3 regions of the Camelimonas sp. FR25 genome follow, and region 3 is predicted to be linked to each of the others. Evidence: predicted binding sites of a transcription regulator. Region 3 holds the regulator's gene; each other region holds the start of a gene.
The links. The regulator PhoB, encoded in region 3, activates phosphate uptake and scavenging genes when phosphate is short. The targets are predictions, from matches to a motif close to TGTCATNNANCTGTCAT.
Positions count from the first base shown of each region.

Region 1: AC6A67_RS00715 (UDP-2,3-diacylglucosamine diphosphatase) is a predicted target of PhoB. The motif match lies at 2,263-2,279, and genes of this name have one in related genera.
Region 2: AC6A67_RS10640 (HAD-IIA family hydrolase) is a predicted target of PhoB. The motif match lies at 2,942-2,958, and genes of this name have one in related genera.

Region 1 covers NZ_JCAWFG010000008.1:70,180-75,237, forward strand. Annotated here, with positions in the region: gene AC6A67_RS00700 (cytochrome b/b6 domain-containing protein) at 1-394, shown strand, start outside; gene thiD (bifunctional hydroxymethylpyrimidine kinase/phosphomethylpyrimidine kinase) at 507-1,307, opposite strand; gene AC6A67_RS00710 (SDR family oxidoreductase) at 1,347-2,126, opposite strand; gene AC6A67_RS00715 (UDP-2,3-diacylglucosamine diphosphatase) at 2,341-3,174, shown strand; gene AC6A67_RS00720 (glycosyltransferase family 4 protein) at 3,174-4,355, shown strand; gene AC6A67_RS00725 (hypothetical protein) at 4,833-5,058, opposite strand, start outside.
Region 2 covers NZ_JCAWFG010000081.1:753-5,810, reverse strand. Annotated here, with positions in the region: gene AC6A67_RS10655 (hypothetical protein) at 188-340, opposite strand; partial or broken gene AC6A67_RS10650 (metallophosphoesterase) at 434-979, opposite strand; gene AC6A67_RS10645 (MurR/RpiR family transcriptional regulator) at 1,140-2,006, shown strand; gene AC6A67_RS10640 (HAD-IIA family hydrolase) at 2,007-2,810, opposite strand; gene phnD (phosphate/phosphite/phosphonate ABC transporter substrate-binding protein) at 3,149-4,012, shown strand; gene phnE (phosphonate ABC transporter, permease protein PhnE) at 4,180-5,013, shown strand; gene phnC (phosphonate ABC transporter ATP-binding protein) at 5,010-5,058, shown strand, end outside.
Region 3 covers NZ_JCAWFG010000099.1:25,782-30,839, forward strand. Annotated here, with positions in the region: gene pstA (phosphate ABC transporter permease PstA) at 1-422, shown strand, start outside; gene pstB (phosphate ABC transporter ATP-binding protein PstB) at 512-1,276, shown strand; gene phoU (phosphate signaling complex protein PhoU) at 1,417-2,130, shown strand; gene phoB (phosphate regulon transcriptional regulator PhoB) at 2,377-3,075, shown strand; gene AC6A67_RS14320 (GcrA family cell cycle regulator) at 3,481-4,062, opposite strand; gene AC6A67_RS14325 (aspartate aminotransferase family protein) at 4,934-5,058, shown strand, end outside.

The DNA of each region.
Region 1 (5,058 bases), on a different contig from region 3:
GATGGTGCTGGCCTTGCTGCTGGCGCTGGCCGCCCAAGGTGTATCAGGCCTGTTCACCGCCGATTCCAACGCGATCTTCGGCGGCCCCTTCGGCCATTTCGACATGCTGGAGGAGGCGCCGGCCTGGAAAGCGCGGCTGCAAAGCTTGCACCATCTCGGCGCCAATCTGCTGCTGGCGCTGGTCGCCCTGCATGTGCTGGTCAATCTGTTCTATCAATATGTCAGGCGCGAGCGGCTGATCACCGCCATGATCAGCGGCGACAAACCTGCTGGCGACTATGTCGACGCCGCTGATGCGCCGCGCGGCGGCGTCGCCCTGCGGGCGCTGATCTGCCTCGCCATAGCGGCGGCGGTGGTGCTCGGAGGCGTCAGACTTGCCGGCGGGGTGCTGTAGCGCCGCCAGGGCGGATCAGCATGGTCCCGTGGTCAGTCGCCAGCGGTCGATGGGGGCGCAACGGAGCGCCCGCGTCTGCGCCCCGTCCGCGTCCCTTGTGGGCCCAAGGGGCTCAGCGCCACCAGTCGGTGAAATGGTGCACCGGGCCGTGGCCAGCGCCAATCTGCAGCTGGTGTGAGGCGGCGAGGGCGCGGGTGAGATAGGCCTTGGCCTCGCCGACCGCCGCATCCAGCGCAAGGCCCCGGGCCAGTTGCGCGGCGATGGCTGACGACAGGGTGCAGCCAGTGCCATGGGTGTTGTTGGTGTGGATGCGCGCGGCGCTGAAGCGGCGCACGCCATCGGCGCTGACCAGGATGTCGGTGCTTTCCGGGCCATGGCCGTGGCCGCCCTTGACCAGCACCGCTTGGGGGCCGAGCGCCAGGATGCGGCGACCCTGGGCCTCCAGCGCGTCATCATCATGGGCGACTTCTTCGCCGAGCAGCGCGGCGGCTTCCGGCATATTGGGCGTCACCAGCGTCGCCAGAGGCAGCAGCTCGGCCCGCAGCGTCTGGATGGCGTCCTCATTGATCAGCCGGTCGCCGCTGGTCGCCACCATCACCGGATCGATCACCAGCGGCAGCGGCGCATGGCGGCGCAGGCCCGCCGCGACGGCGCGGATGGTGTCAGCCTGGGAGAGCATGCCGATCTTGATGGCGTTGACCTTGAGATCACCGAACACCGAATCGATCTGCGCCCCGACGAAGTCCGCCGGCACGTCGCACACCCCCTGCACCCCGAGGGTGTTCTGGGCGGTGAGGGCGGTGATGACGCTGGCGCCGAAGACGCCCAGCGCCGAGAAGGTCTTGAGGTCGGCCTGGATGCCGGCGCCCCCGCCTGAATCAGAGCCCGCAATGGTTACGGCGATGGCGGTCAAGTCATGCTCCCTGGACAGTGCGCAGGGCCCGGCCCTGGCTCAGAACGCGGCCCGGAAGGCGCCGCCGTCGATGAGAAAGTTCTGGCCGGTGATGTAACCCGCGTGGGCGCTGCAAAGGAAGGCGCAAAGCTTGCCGAACTCGTCAGGATCGCCAAAGCGTCCAACGGGAATGGCGGCGGCGCGCTGGCGGGCGAGGGCGTCCGGGTCATGGCCCGCAGCTTCAGCCGCGCCACGCATGATCGACGTCAGCCGGTCGGTGGCGAAGGCGCCGGGCAGAATGTGGTTGATGGTGACGCCCTTTGGCGCCAGCTGGCGCGCCACGCCGGCCAGAAATGCGGTGAGGCCAGCCCGGGCGCCGGAGGACAGGTCGAGCCCTTCGAGCGGCGTCAGCACCGAGGCGGAGGTAATGTTGACGATGCGGCCAAAGCCGCGCGCCGCCATGCCGGGGGCCAGCGCCTGCACCAGCTCGATCGGCGTCACCATGTTCTGCGACACGCCGCGCAGGATCGCCTCGCGCGACAGGGCCGTGTAATCGGCGGGCGGCGGGCCGGCGTTATTATTGACGAGGATGTCCGCGTCCGGGCAGGCGGCGAGCAGCAATTGCTGGCCTTCATGACTGCCCACATCGGCGATCACCGCCACGGCGCGGCCAGCCCCAAGGGCGTTGATCGCCGCGGTCGTGGCCTCCACCGCCGCCGCATCGCGGCCATTGACGATGACGTCGCAGCCAGCTTCGGCCAGCGCCATGGCGCAGGCGCGGCCAAGGCCGCGACTGGATGCGCAGACGATGGCCTTGCGGCCTGAAATTCCCAGATCCATGTGCGTGCTCCCTTTAGCGCTGGTTGACGGCGCGCCCCCGTCAGTGCGCCACATTCCCACCTGCGACGCCAGTTCAAATCGCTGGCCAGGCGATGCTGTCGCCGCGCAGGCGCGCCCGCCATGGCGGGAAGGGCGCTGTCATCCGCCTGACACCGCACACTGTCACACATGACGGCATGACCGGATTGTCTGCGACAGGAGGCGCGTCGCGCCCATGACCCAACCCGCAAAGCCCCCGGCGGACGTCATTCGCGTGCGCGCCATGTTCATCTCCGACGCCCATCTCGGCACACGCGGCTGCCAGGCTGGCATGCTGCTGGATTTCCTGCGCCACTACGACGCCGACACCATCTATCTGGTGGGCGACATGATTGACGGCTGGCGCCTGCGCTCTGGCTGGTACTGGCCGCAGCAGCACAATGACGTGGTGCAGAAACTGCTGCGCAAGGTGCGCAAGGGCGCGCGGCTGATCTATGTGCCGGGCAACCACGACGAGTTTCTGCGCGATTACGTGGGCAGCAATTTCGGCGACATCGAAATCGTCGACAGGGTGGTGCACGAATCGGCGGATGGCGGCCGCATGCTGGTGATCCATGGCGACCAGTTCGACATCGTCATGCGCCACGCGCGCTGGCTGGCGTTCCTCGGCGATGGCGCCTACGCCACGGCCCTGGCCGCCAACACCTGGGTCAATGTCATCCGCCGCAAGCTGGGGCTGACCTATTGGTCGCTGTCGGCCTGGGCCAAGCTCAAGGTCAAGGATGCGGTGAACTTCATCGGCAGCTTTGAGGAATTGCTGGCCTCGGAAGCGCGGCGGCACGAGGTCGACGGGGTGATCTGCGGCCACATCCACCACGCCGCCATGCACGACCGTTTCGGCGTGCGCTACATGAATACGGGCGACTGGGTCGAGAGCTGCACCGCTTTGGTCGAGCATTATGACGGCCGCTACGAGTTGCTGCGCTGGGTCGATGAGGTCAGGGCCCGCGAGCAACGCGCCGCCGAGCTGGCGACCACGCCCCCCGCCGCTACGCGGCAGGCGGCGTGATGCAGACGTCTGACGTCGCCGTGGAACGGGCGTTGTCGCCAGCGGCTATCGCCGCCAGCGCTGCGCCAGAAGGGCGGGGCGTGCGCCTGCCTGCGGCGAACGCCGCTCAGCCTTACCGGCTGGTGATCGCCACCGACGCCTGGCGACCCCAGGTCAATGGCGTGGTGCGCTCGCTGGAGAACATGCTGGACCATGCGGCGGCGTGCGGCTTTGAGGTGCAGATCATTGCGCCGAACCAGTTCCGCTCGGCGCCCATGCCTGGCTATCCGGAAATTCGTCTCGCCATGCCCGGGCGTCGCGCCCTGGCCAATCTGTTCGCCGCCTGGCAGCCGCATTATGTGCACATCGCCACCGAAGGACCGATTGGCTGGGCGACGCGGGCCCTGTGTCTCGCCCAGCAGCGGCCGTTCACCACCTCCTATCACACCCGGTTTCCGGAATATCTGGCGGCGCGCCTGCCAGTACCCCAGGCCCTGAGCTATGCGGTGTTGCGGCGCTTCCACAACGCCGGGGCCGGGGTGATGGTCAGCACCGCCAACCTGGCCGATGAGCTGGGCGAGCGCGGCTTCCAGAGCGTGCTGCGCTGGTCGCGCGGCGTCGATGGCGCCGTGTTCCAGCCGCATCCGCAGGGGCGGGCGGCGGCGCGGGCGCTGGCTGGCGTCGCGCATCTGCCGCAGCCGCTGCTGCTCTACGTCGGACGGGTGGCGGTCGAGAAAAATTTGCCGGCGTTCCTGAGCCTCGACACGCCCGGAACCAAGGTCATTGTCGGCGATGGGCCGGCGCGGGCGGCGTTGCAGCAGGCCTATCCGCAGGCGGTGTTTACCGGCGTGCGGTCCGGGGCCGATCTGGCCGCCATCTACGCCGCCTGCGACGTCTTCGTGTTCCCCAGCCTGACGGACACCTTCGGCATCGTGTTGCTGGAGGCGCTGGCGTCAGGTCTGCCGGTGGCGGCCTATCCGTCGCCGGGGCCATCTGACGTTCTGGAGGGCTCCGCCGCAGGGGCGCTTGACCAAGACCTCGGCGCCGCCATCCGCCGCGCCCTGCAGATTGATCCCGCGCATTGCCGCAGCCATGGCGCCCGCTTCACCTGGCGGGCCAGCGCCGGGCAATTCTTCAATAATATCATCGAGGCGCACGCGCTGGCGGAATCGCATACACAACATCTTTCCGACGCCAGCTGAGCCCGCCGCGCGCGGCGCAGCGTGGTGGCCGACATGGTTAATTGTCGTTAATTGTTAGCCTCTTACGCAGCGAGGCGGACTCAATTTCGCAGGCGCGGTGTGCCGTTGCGCCCGCTGTGCTGTGACGTGTGGGCTTGCGTCGGGGTCTGGCGCGGCGACGGTGACAGGCTACAAGCCCTGGAGACGCGCCCAGGGCGCAACTACCTGGCCTAACTGGAGACTTCGCCAGACAACACGCCTCGCAGGCAAAAACGGGCCTTATGTCAGCGGCTTGCGGCTATCCCCGGAATCACCGTCGCATCTGCGCATATGCGCATATGCGCGTGGCACATCACTGCGCCCCGGCGGCGGCAGGCTTTCGCCGGCGGCGTCACGGGCCCCACTTAACGGCGACCGCCAAAAATCTTGGAGGATCAGGCCTGTCGCTGCGGCGCCTGAATCAATCTCACAACCAGGGGCATGGCGCCTTATCCCGGCTCAGTCGGCGCCGTTTTGCTGCTTGTGCAGCAACCTTGCAGCGATCTCCTGAATCAATTGCTGAACCGCAGGGCCATTGCCATTGCCGATACCATTACCTTGCGCCGCTGCGACGGTGAGCGGATGCGACGCGGGTTCTGGCGCCGTGTACGCGGCTTCCGGCGCCGCCTGCTCCTGGCCTTGCGCCGCGTCGAGGCCCGTAGCCTTGCTCAATCGGCTGAAGGCG
Region 2 (5,058 bases), on a different contig from region 3:
GCGCGTGACCCTGTGTAGCCCTGACCAACGCTGGAGCCACGTTTCGTCGCTTGCTCTCGCGGACTTGAAGCCCTCGTCGCCTGCATGCACCCCCGTTGCAGCCGCATCAGTTTGCATTCGCAGGCTTGCGCGGCAATCCCATGCTCGCTCGCTCGCGCGCGCGCGGGTGGGTAAATCTGGCGTTGGGTCACGTCAGTGCGGCGTGCTCGAGTGTGAAGCTGGCGAGCGACTTGCCGTCAAACCGGTGCATCAACAGCACGCGCGACGGCGGGATGGCCCGCAGCCGGCGCGGCGCGGCGAAATCCAGCTCAAAGTTCCATGCGGGCGATGGAGCAGTCATGCAGGCTACGCCAGCGTACGTGCGATGAATGATGCGATGAACGTGTCCGCAAAGCACGCCGACCACGTTGCCGTTCGTGCGGATCAGCTGCTCCAGCATGGCCGCGCCATCGCGCAGACGTATCGCGTCGAGGGCTGGCGCGCCCGTCATGAACGGCGGGTGATGCAGCAGCAGCAGGGCAGGGGCGTCACCGCCAATCTGCAGTTCACGCTCCAGCCACGCCAATTGATCGTCGCACAGCGCGCCATGGGATGCGCCCTCCACAAGCGTGTCGAGCGCCAGTATGCGCAACGGCCCGCAGGGGCCATTAAACGTGGCCGCGCAGGCGACATGGGCGCCAACCGATTCAGCCGCCTCGCGAAAAGCCGCCCGAAATGGCGCACGCCTGTCGTGGTTCCCGGGGACCACGACATAGGGCAAACCAAGCCTCTCCAGTTCTTCGGCCACCAGTTGATAGGCCGCCGGATCGCCTGCGTCTGCTATGTCGCCCGTGATCACCAACAAGTCTGGCGCGGCGCCTGCGGGCCATGGCCCCGCCACCTGCGCGAGCGCCTGTCGCCATACACCATGTGACGCGTCGCTCTGGTCGTGCTGTCCTGGTCGCGTCACATGAAAGTCGGTAAGATGGAGAATGTTCATGAAGCTCGCCTGTCCCGCGCCGCTTCGGCGCAGCGCCGTGGAGCCCGCCTTATAGCGACGCTCCTTGTCGTGTTTGCGACAGGCGCATGAGCAGCCCCTCGCGCAACGCCCGTTGCGCTGTCCGTGTCCGTATCGTCGCCTCCCTCACGCTGAGTGCCTGATGTCATCTCCCGAAAACCCACTCGCCCAGCTCAAGGCGCGCTTGCAGGATCTACCGCCCACCGCGCGGCGCATCGCCGCGTACATCGTGGAGAACCCCGAACTCGTGGCGAACATGTCGGTGAGCGAGCTGGCCCACGCCACCGCCGCCAGTGAGGGCTCGGTGGTCGGCTTGTGCCAGCAGATCGGCGGGCGCGGCTTCACTGAGATCAAGATCGCCATCGTCAAGGAGATCGCCACGTCGCGGGCGCTGCTGCACGAGGCTATCACCCCTGGCGACTCGACAGCCGATGTGATCGCAAAGTTCACGGCCAGCCATGCGGTCGCCATTGAGGATACGGCGAAGGTGCTGTCCGTTGACGCGCTGGACGCGGCGGCGCAGTTGCTGGATGGCGCGCGGCGGGTCGAGTTCTATGGCGTCGGCACGTCGGCCCCAATCGCGGAGGACGCGGCTTACCGGTTCCTGCGCCTTGGGCTGGACACCAAGGCGGTCACGGATTCTCACGTTATGGCGGTCAGCGCCAGCTTCACGTCGCCAGATGTCGCCGTGGTCATCATCTCGCACTCGGGCCGCACCCAGGAGAGTCTGCAGGCCGCGCGTCTGGCCCAGCAGGCAGGCGCCCGCACGATCTGCATCACCAATTTTGGCCGCTCCCCCCTGCAGCAGTACTGCGCCGTGGCGCTGTACACCGCAGCGCAGGAAACGCGGTATCGGATGGAGGCGCTGTCCAGCCGGATTGCTGAATTGTTTGTTCTCGACGTGCTTTACGCCAGGCTGGCGCTGCTGCGCTGGCAGTCATCCCTGGATTCCATCCAGCAATCCTACGATGTCATCGCCACCAAGCGCCTGCCGCCGTCCACCCCCTGATCATGGCCGGTCCGACGCGACTGGCGCCAGCAGGTCACGGAGCGTAAGGCTGTCGGAAAGGATGATGCCGGGCACGCCTGCGTTCACGGCGACAAGTCCGTCGGTCAGCGGATTGTCGCCAATCATCACGGCTTCATGCGGCTCAGCGCCAAGCGTTCGCAGCAGGCGGTTCAGCCCGTGCGGATCGGGTTTGCCCAGCGTCAGGTCAGGCGTGCGGCCCGCCGCGGCCGCGACAGCCGCTGCAAGGGCGCCGGTTTCCGGCGTGATGTCGCCATGGGGCGCAGGATGGGTGAGGTCCGGGTTGGCGACAACAAACGCAGCGCCCCGACGCACGGCGTTCGCCGCTCGGGTCAGCGTTTCGTAGTTGAAATGCGTTGCGCGACACAGCAGCACCACATCCGCATCTTCCTGCACACATGTCAGCCCCGCGCGTAGGGCCGCCTGCTGGATCGCCATGCTGGCGATCGCCATGACGCGCGCGCCAGGCCAGCGCCGCGCGACTTCACTGACCGCCGAAACGCCAGCCAGCCAGATGCGGTCGCAGGGAAAGTCGAGCCCCGCCTGCCCCATGGCGGCGGCGAGGGTCGCTGAGTCATCCGATGAGTTGTTGCTCAGCAGATGAGCGCGGTCGCCCGCTTGCTGAAGCGTCTCCCTGGCGTAGGGCAGGGCCTGTCCGCCGCTCATCAGCGTGCCGTCAAGGTCGAGGATGATGACCCGCGCTTCCCGAAAGAGAGCCTGCGCACGGGCGGCCGTGGCGGCGATCAGATCTGGTGTTGACGGCTGGACTGGGGTGGATCGCGCCATGCAGTCTGGTCTCCTTGATGGCGCTGTGCGGCGCGTGGTTCACCTTGCCGGCAGGAACGAAAACTCCCCGGGCACCCAGCGCTCTAGACCGGACGAAACCGCAAACCAATGCTGTTTTGAATTTTATTCAGCGTCATCTGTCCGTCATTGAGCGCGGCTAAATCCCCTGTCGGCGCCGCCAGCTCACTGTCTGTCCGAGACGGCGAGGGGGCGTCGCCGCCGGAGCGGCGCCTGCCCGTTCCGCGTCAAGACATTCAGCGAGACCCAACCTTCAGCAAGACAATTGCGCCCTGCGCCCGACAGACGTCGGGGCCGGCCATGCTCTGGGAGAGCTTTCCATGTTGAACCGTCGCACCCTGCTGCTGGGCGCCGCCGCCGGCATTGTCGCCGCCCCCGCCATCGTGCACGCCACGGGCCGCAAGACGATCAAGGTCGCGCTGGCACCCTCACAGCCGACCCAGACGGAAACCAGGAAGGTCTGGGAGCCGCTGTATCGCTCTGTTTGCGACCGTATCGGCGCCAACCTCCACCTTACCGTCGCCAACGACTGGGCCGGCGTATCTGTCGCCATTGGCAGCGAGCAGGCTGATCTGGCCCAGTTGGGGCCGTGGGGCTACGTGCTGGCCCGCAACAGCTCCGGCACGCGCGTCATCAACGTGCTGCTGATCGACGGCAAGCCGACCTACCATGGCCTCATCGTCGCCCGGCCTGACCTGAAACTTGAGAAGTTCCCCGAGGATGCGAAGGGCATGTCGATGCAGATGCTCGATACCGGCTCGACCACGGGCTGGATGGTGCCGACCCATTACTTCCGTTCGGCCGGCATCGACCCGAAAACCTATTTCGGTCGCTATGCTGAGGGCGCTTCTGCAGCGGCGGCGCAGATGGCCACCATCAACGGCCAGGTCGATCTGGCGACCGGCTGGGACACCCATCGTAACACGATGATCAAGAATGGTCTGATGAAGGCCGACGCGAACAAGGTGGTGTGGCAGTCGGCGCCGTTGCCCAACGAGCCCATCGTGGTGCGCAAGAGCATGGACGATGAGACCGCGGCTGCGCTGCAGGCGGCCTTCAATGCGCTGACGCCTGAAGAGCTCAAGACGCTGCCCTACCCTTATAGCGGCTTCGCCTCCACCACACACGAGCCCTATGCGGTGCTGGAACAGATGGGGCGCGATCTGGGCGTGCTCAAGGGCTGAGACGCACGGTGAAGTGGCGGCGTCTGCAGGGCTTGGCTGTCATGCGGCCGTCGCCGCTCCGTCCTTGAGGCACAGAATGACGGTGCGCGTGCCGAAACGGCGTCGCGCGCACCAGGTCGGTGCGGTCAACAGGCTTTCAGCCTGTCGGCGCCCGATGCGGGGACATCATGTGGAAATTTGAACGGAGCCCGCCGACGCGAGACGCGGCTGGGCGCTATGTTGAATCGCGGGTCTCGGCCCTGTCGGCGCCAGTCCTGCTGCGCTGCGCTCTGGGGCTCGTCGTCGTCGCGCTGTTCTGGCAATGCGTGAAGCTGGCCGAAGTCGATCCCGTTGCGCTTGTCGCCGGTCTGCCGCGGCTTGCGAACTGGGCCGCGAAGTCCTGGCCCCCTTATCTGAATGACCTAGATGTCTATTGGTATCGGGCCGCCGAGACGGTCGCCATCGCCACGGTCGCCACGGTCGCCGCCACCATCCTGGCGTTTCCGCTGTCGATCTTCATTTCGCGCAACATGACGCCATCGCGCTGGCTGTCCGGCCCTGTCCGCGTGGTGATCAATTGCTTCCGCGGCGTCGACACCATTGTGTTCGCCCTGCTGTTTGTTGCGGCTGTTGGCCTCGGTCCGTTTGCGGGCGTGCTCGGAATGATCGTCCATTCACTCGGGGTCATCGCCAAGCTGAATAGCGAAGCGATTGAGACCGCGCCTGCGGCGCCGCTTGAAGCCGCCGCAATGACCGGCGCCAGCCGCAGCAAGATCGTTTCATTCGCGCTGCTGCCGTCGGTGATGCCCAACCTAGCGTCCGTGTCCCTGTATGTGTGGGAGGCGAATGTGCGCACGTCCACCATTCTCGGCATTGTCGGCGCGGGCGGCATCGGCATCGAGATCAAGGCCGCCATCGACCTGCTCGACTTCCCGAAACTGCTCACGGTCACGGTCATCATGCTCATCATGGTGTCGATCATTGATCAGATCAGCGGCCTGTTGCGCCGGAGGCTCGCATGACATCCCACACAGGAGCGGCGCTGACGCTCAGGAATGTCAGCAAGC
Region 3 (5,058 bases):
GCGGCGTGGCGCTGGCCATCATCGTCATTCCGGTGGTGGTGCGCACCACCGAGGACATGCTCAATCTGGTGCCGAACCAGCTGCGTGAGGCCGCTTCGGCCCTGGGCATGCCGCGCTATCTGGTCATTCGCCGCATCGCCTATCGCGCCGCCCGCGCCGGCATGATCACCGGCGTGCTGCTGGCCATCGCCCGCATCTCCGGCGAGACCGCGCCGCTGCTGTTCACCGCGCTGAACAACCAGTTCGCCAGCACCAATCTCAACGCGCCCATGGCCAGCCTTCCGGTCGTGATCTTCCAGTTCGCCCTGTCGCCCTACAAGGACTGGCAGCAGCTGGCCTGGACCGGCGCCCTGATCATCACCATGTCGGTGTTGACCCTGTCCATCCTTGCGCGTGTCATCGCCGCGCGTAGCCGCCAGTGAGCCGGGAGCCGACCATGACCATGTCCGCCCGCACCACCGCCGGGGCCACCATGGCTCCAGCCCCCACCATCGCAGGAGCAAGGCCGCAGATGTCGCCCGCCGATGAGAAAATCTCCGTCCGCGACCTGAAGTTCTTCTACGGCGACTCGCTTGCCCTGAAGGGCATCTCGCTGCCGCTGTACGAGCGCAAGGTCACGGCCTTCATCGGCCCGTCGGGCTGTGGCAAGTCCACGCTGCTGCGCATCCTCAACCGCATGTACGACCTCTACCCGGGCCAGCGCGCCGAGGGCGAGGTGCTGCTCGACGGCGAGAACATTCTGTCGCCGAAGCAGGACCTCAACTTCCTGCGCTCGCGCGTCGGCATGGTGTTCCAGAAGCCGACGCCGTTCCCGATGAGCATCTATGACAACATCGCCTTCGGCGTGCGGCTGTATGAGAAGCTGTCGAAGTCGGAGATGGATGAGCGGGTGGAGAGCTCGCTGCGCCGCGCCGCGCTGTGGAACGAGGTGAAGGACAAGCTCACCGCCTCGGGCCAGAGCCTCTCCGGCGGCCAGCAGCAGCGCCTGTGCATCGCGCGCACGGTCGCGGTGAAGCCCGAAGTGATCCTGCTCGATGAGCCGTGCTCGGCGCTCGACCCGATCTCGACCGCCAAGATCGAAGAGCTGATCGATGAGCTGAAGGCCGAATACACCATCGCCATCGTCACGCATAACATGCAGCAGGCGGCGCGCTGCTCCGAGTACACCGCCTTCATGTATCTGGGCGAGCTGATCGAGTTCGACGAGACGTCGCGGATTTTCACCACGCCGTCTGATCAGCGCACCCAGGACTACATCACCGGCCGCTTCGGCTGAGCCGCGGCGGGCGTAGCCCGCCAGTCCTGAACCCATTTGCCGCGTCAGGCGTCGTCGCCTGGCGCCGTTCCACAAATGCGCCGCAGCAGTCGGGCGCCATGGCGCCTCAGGCGCCGCCGCTCCGCAGGGGAGTACAGAGCATGGCCGAGCACATTGTTTCCGCCTATGACGCCGAACTGGCGGCGCTGCGCGGTCGCGTGGTGGAGATGGGCGGCATCGCCGAGAAGATGCTGGACGACGCGACCCGCGCTCTGGTGCGCCGCGACGCCGAGCTTGCCCAGTCGGTGATCAACACCGACAGCCGCCTCGACACGCTGCAGCGCGAGATCGAGGAGCACGCCATTCTCACCATCGCCCGCCGCCAGCCGATGGCGGTGGACCTGCGCGAGATCATCTCGGCCATTCGCGTCGCCGGCGACGTCGAGCGCATCGGCGATCTGGCCAAGAATATCGCCAAGCGCGCCGTGGCCATCAGCGGCCAGATGCAGCCCGCCCGCATCGTCGTGGGCGTCGAGCATATGAGCGATCTGGTGCAGGAGCAGCTCAAGGACGTGCTCGACGGCTTCATCCAGCAGGACGTTAACGCCGCCATCGACGTGTGGAAGCGCGACGGCGAGATCGACGCCCTGTACACGTCGCTGTTCCGTGAGCTGCTGACTTATATGATGGAAGACCCGCGCAATATCGGCTTCTGCACCCATCTGCTGTTCTGCGCCAAGAATATCGAGCGTATCGGCGACCACACCACCAATATCGCCGAGACCATCTATTATCTGGTCACCGGCAATCCGCTGGTCTCCGAGCGCCCGAAGAAGGATTCGAGCAGCATGGAGCCGCTCGGCGACGGCGCCTGACGCTGGCGCGCCACTGTACTGCCTGGGCGCGGCGCTGAGCCGGCCAGGCTGAAGACTGTTTGTGTTGACTGGCATGAATGGCCGCGCGGGCTTCGCGTGGGCAGGGAGCCTGCGTCCTGCGCAGGCGGCCCGAGGATGATCGCGACGGCGCGGCGCCCGACCTGAACGGCGGCGCAGCCGGGGCGGCCGCTGGCGCAGAGGCGCCGCAGCAGGCGCCGGGAGCGGGTCGCGCGCGAGGAGTACACGATGGCTACACGCATTCTGATCGTTGAGGATGAGGAATCCCTGGCGCTCCTGCTCCGCTACAACCTTGAGGCCGAGGGCTATGAGGTCGACAGCGTCGCCCGGGGCGATGAGGCCGAAGTGCGGCTGCAGGAGGCCCCGCCGGACCTGGCCCTGCTCGACTGGATGCTGCCTGGCCTGTCGGGCATCGAGCTGTGCCGCCGCCTGCGCCAGCGCGAGGAAACCGCCCGCCTGCCGGTGATCATGCTGACGGCGCGCGGCGAAGAGGCCGAGCGCATTCGTGGCCTCGCCACCGGCGCCGATGATTATGTGGTCAAGCCATTCTCGGTGCCGGAGCTGCTGGCCCGTGTCCGCGCCCTGTTGCGCCGCGCCAAGCCCGGCCATGTCGCTTCAATGCTTAGCGCCGGCGACATCGAGCTGGATCGCGAAACCCGACGGGTGCGCCGGGCTGATCGCGAGTTGCACCTCGGCCCGACCGAATTCAAGTTGCTGGAATTTCTGATGCAGAGCCCCGGCCGGGTGTTCACCCGCGAGCAATTGCTCGACAGCGTCTGGGGCCGGGACGTCTATATCGACGAACGCACCGTCGACGTGCATGTCGGCCGCCTGCGCAAGGCGATCAATCGCGCCCGCCAGCCCGACCCGATCCGCACCGTGCGCGGCTCCGGCTATTCCTTTGACGAGACGTTTGCCCGCGCCTGAATGGCTTGCGTCCGGGCCTGAGGCGTTTGCGCCCGGGCCTGTAGGGTTGGGGCCCGCGCCTGCGGCGGTCGCCAACCGGGACAGGGCAGGCCGCGCGGTCGTGCGCCTGCGCGCCGCCATCGTGCGCTGCGACGTCGTGCGGGACGGCAATGCCGATTGGGCATGGTGAGGGCTGTCCAGGGCAAAGTCTGATCAACCGCGTCAGCCAGCTACAGAGCTGCTGTTTTCCGCGCGCCGCCCGTTGCGCCATGGGCGCCCGCGTGACGCCGCCGCGGGCAAATCGCCCTTTTCCAGATTGCGCTCCCCCCTCACGCCTGGCCCAAACAAAAACCCGCCTCGCGGCGGGTTCATGAAGAGCGTGTTTGCAGCTACATCGCGCAGCGCGCGGGGGCCGTCTGCCTCAGCTCAGTTGCTGCGACGGTCGCGCCGCCGCTCCGGCGGCTGGTAGGCGATGCGGCTGTGGAAGTTGCAATAGGGGATGCCTGGCGTCGTGCGGTTGCCGCAGAAGCAGAAATCCGCCGTCGTCGGGTCGCCCATCGGCCAGCGGCACATGTTCTCGCGCAGCTCCATGATGGTGACGCGCTGGGACTCCGGGGCGGCCATGGCGCTGGCCCCGCCTGGGGTCTGGGTGACAGCGGCGGCGGCTGGCGCTGCGGCCGGGGCCTCGGATGCCAGCGACACCGTGTTCAGCACGGTCGTGCTCTGCACCACTTGAATGGCGGCGACTGCCGCGCCGGCCCGCGCGCCCACGGCGGCGACGGTCCGCGTGGCGGTGGCCACGGTCACGGTCTTGCGCTGCTTCTGGGCGCCAGAGGCGTTGGATTTGGCGCGGCCCGACAGGCCGAGCCGGTGCACCTTGCCGATAACGGCGTTACGGGTCACTCCGCCCATCGCCGTGGCGATCTGGCTGGCGCTGAGCCCTTCGGCCCAAAGCTTTTTCAGCAGTTCGACGCGTTCGTCGCTCCAGCCGCTTCCAGCCTCGCTCATACGTTCCTCCGCACCATAATCGCACTTGCAGAAAATTTGCGTAAACGCGCCGAATAAATCCAGCTACGCAAAACTTCACTCCGCCCCACAGGCGGCGCCACGAGATATCGTGGGATACTGTCCCGACCATACAAGATGGCGCCAACGGCCTACAACCACGCGCAGACCGTCCTGACCGTTTTCCCCAGGAACATGCTGAAAACGAGTCCGTGATCACGCTTTTTCAAGGATTTATCTGGCGTGGACCCGCCGGACGTGGAGACAGGGCGGGATAACACAGCAATCTGGCGGCGGCCATCACTACCTGTGCTTGAAGGGCCCCGGGGCCTGTCGCCGTCATGTGCGCGTCACGTCGCCAGGGTGTCCTTCCGGCAGCCGTGGCGCAGGTCGGGCCGGGCTGATGCATATGGGCGCTGTGCGCCTGGTGACGCAGGGGCAGGGCGATGGCGGCGCGGCGGTCAGAGGTTCTGTCGCCTGCGCCGCCGCAGGCACGCGTCAGCATGGGTTATGGCGTTGCGGGAATAAGGACTGGTCAGAATTGATCAAATACTGGGCGCTGCGCTGCGCCGAGGCGCCTGCGGTTGTAGCGGTCCACTGATTGACAGATTCCGTGCGCACCTTAAAATACCGCAAGTGCCGCCCTCGACAGGGCGGCACTTTGATTTTCATGGGCGCACAGGCTGCTGGTCGGCGTCCGTCTGCACAGGGCGACTGTTGCGCTATGGCTGCGACAGGGCGCTATTTTGCTGTTTTTGCATCGCCTGGCGCAAGGCCTTTTTGGGTGGCGACAGGGGGTGCGCTCACGCGGCGCCATCGTCGGCATGGACAATGTGGATGTCCGGGCAGGCGCCGCCATCAGGGAGTGCGGTTCGTGACGTCGCCGCTTTTGCCAACTTTTGCGCGTGTAGACCTTCAGTTCGAACGGGGCCAGGGTGTCTGGCTGACGGCGCGCGACGGCGAGCGATATCTCGACTTCGGCTCCGGCATCGCCGTCAA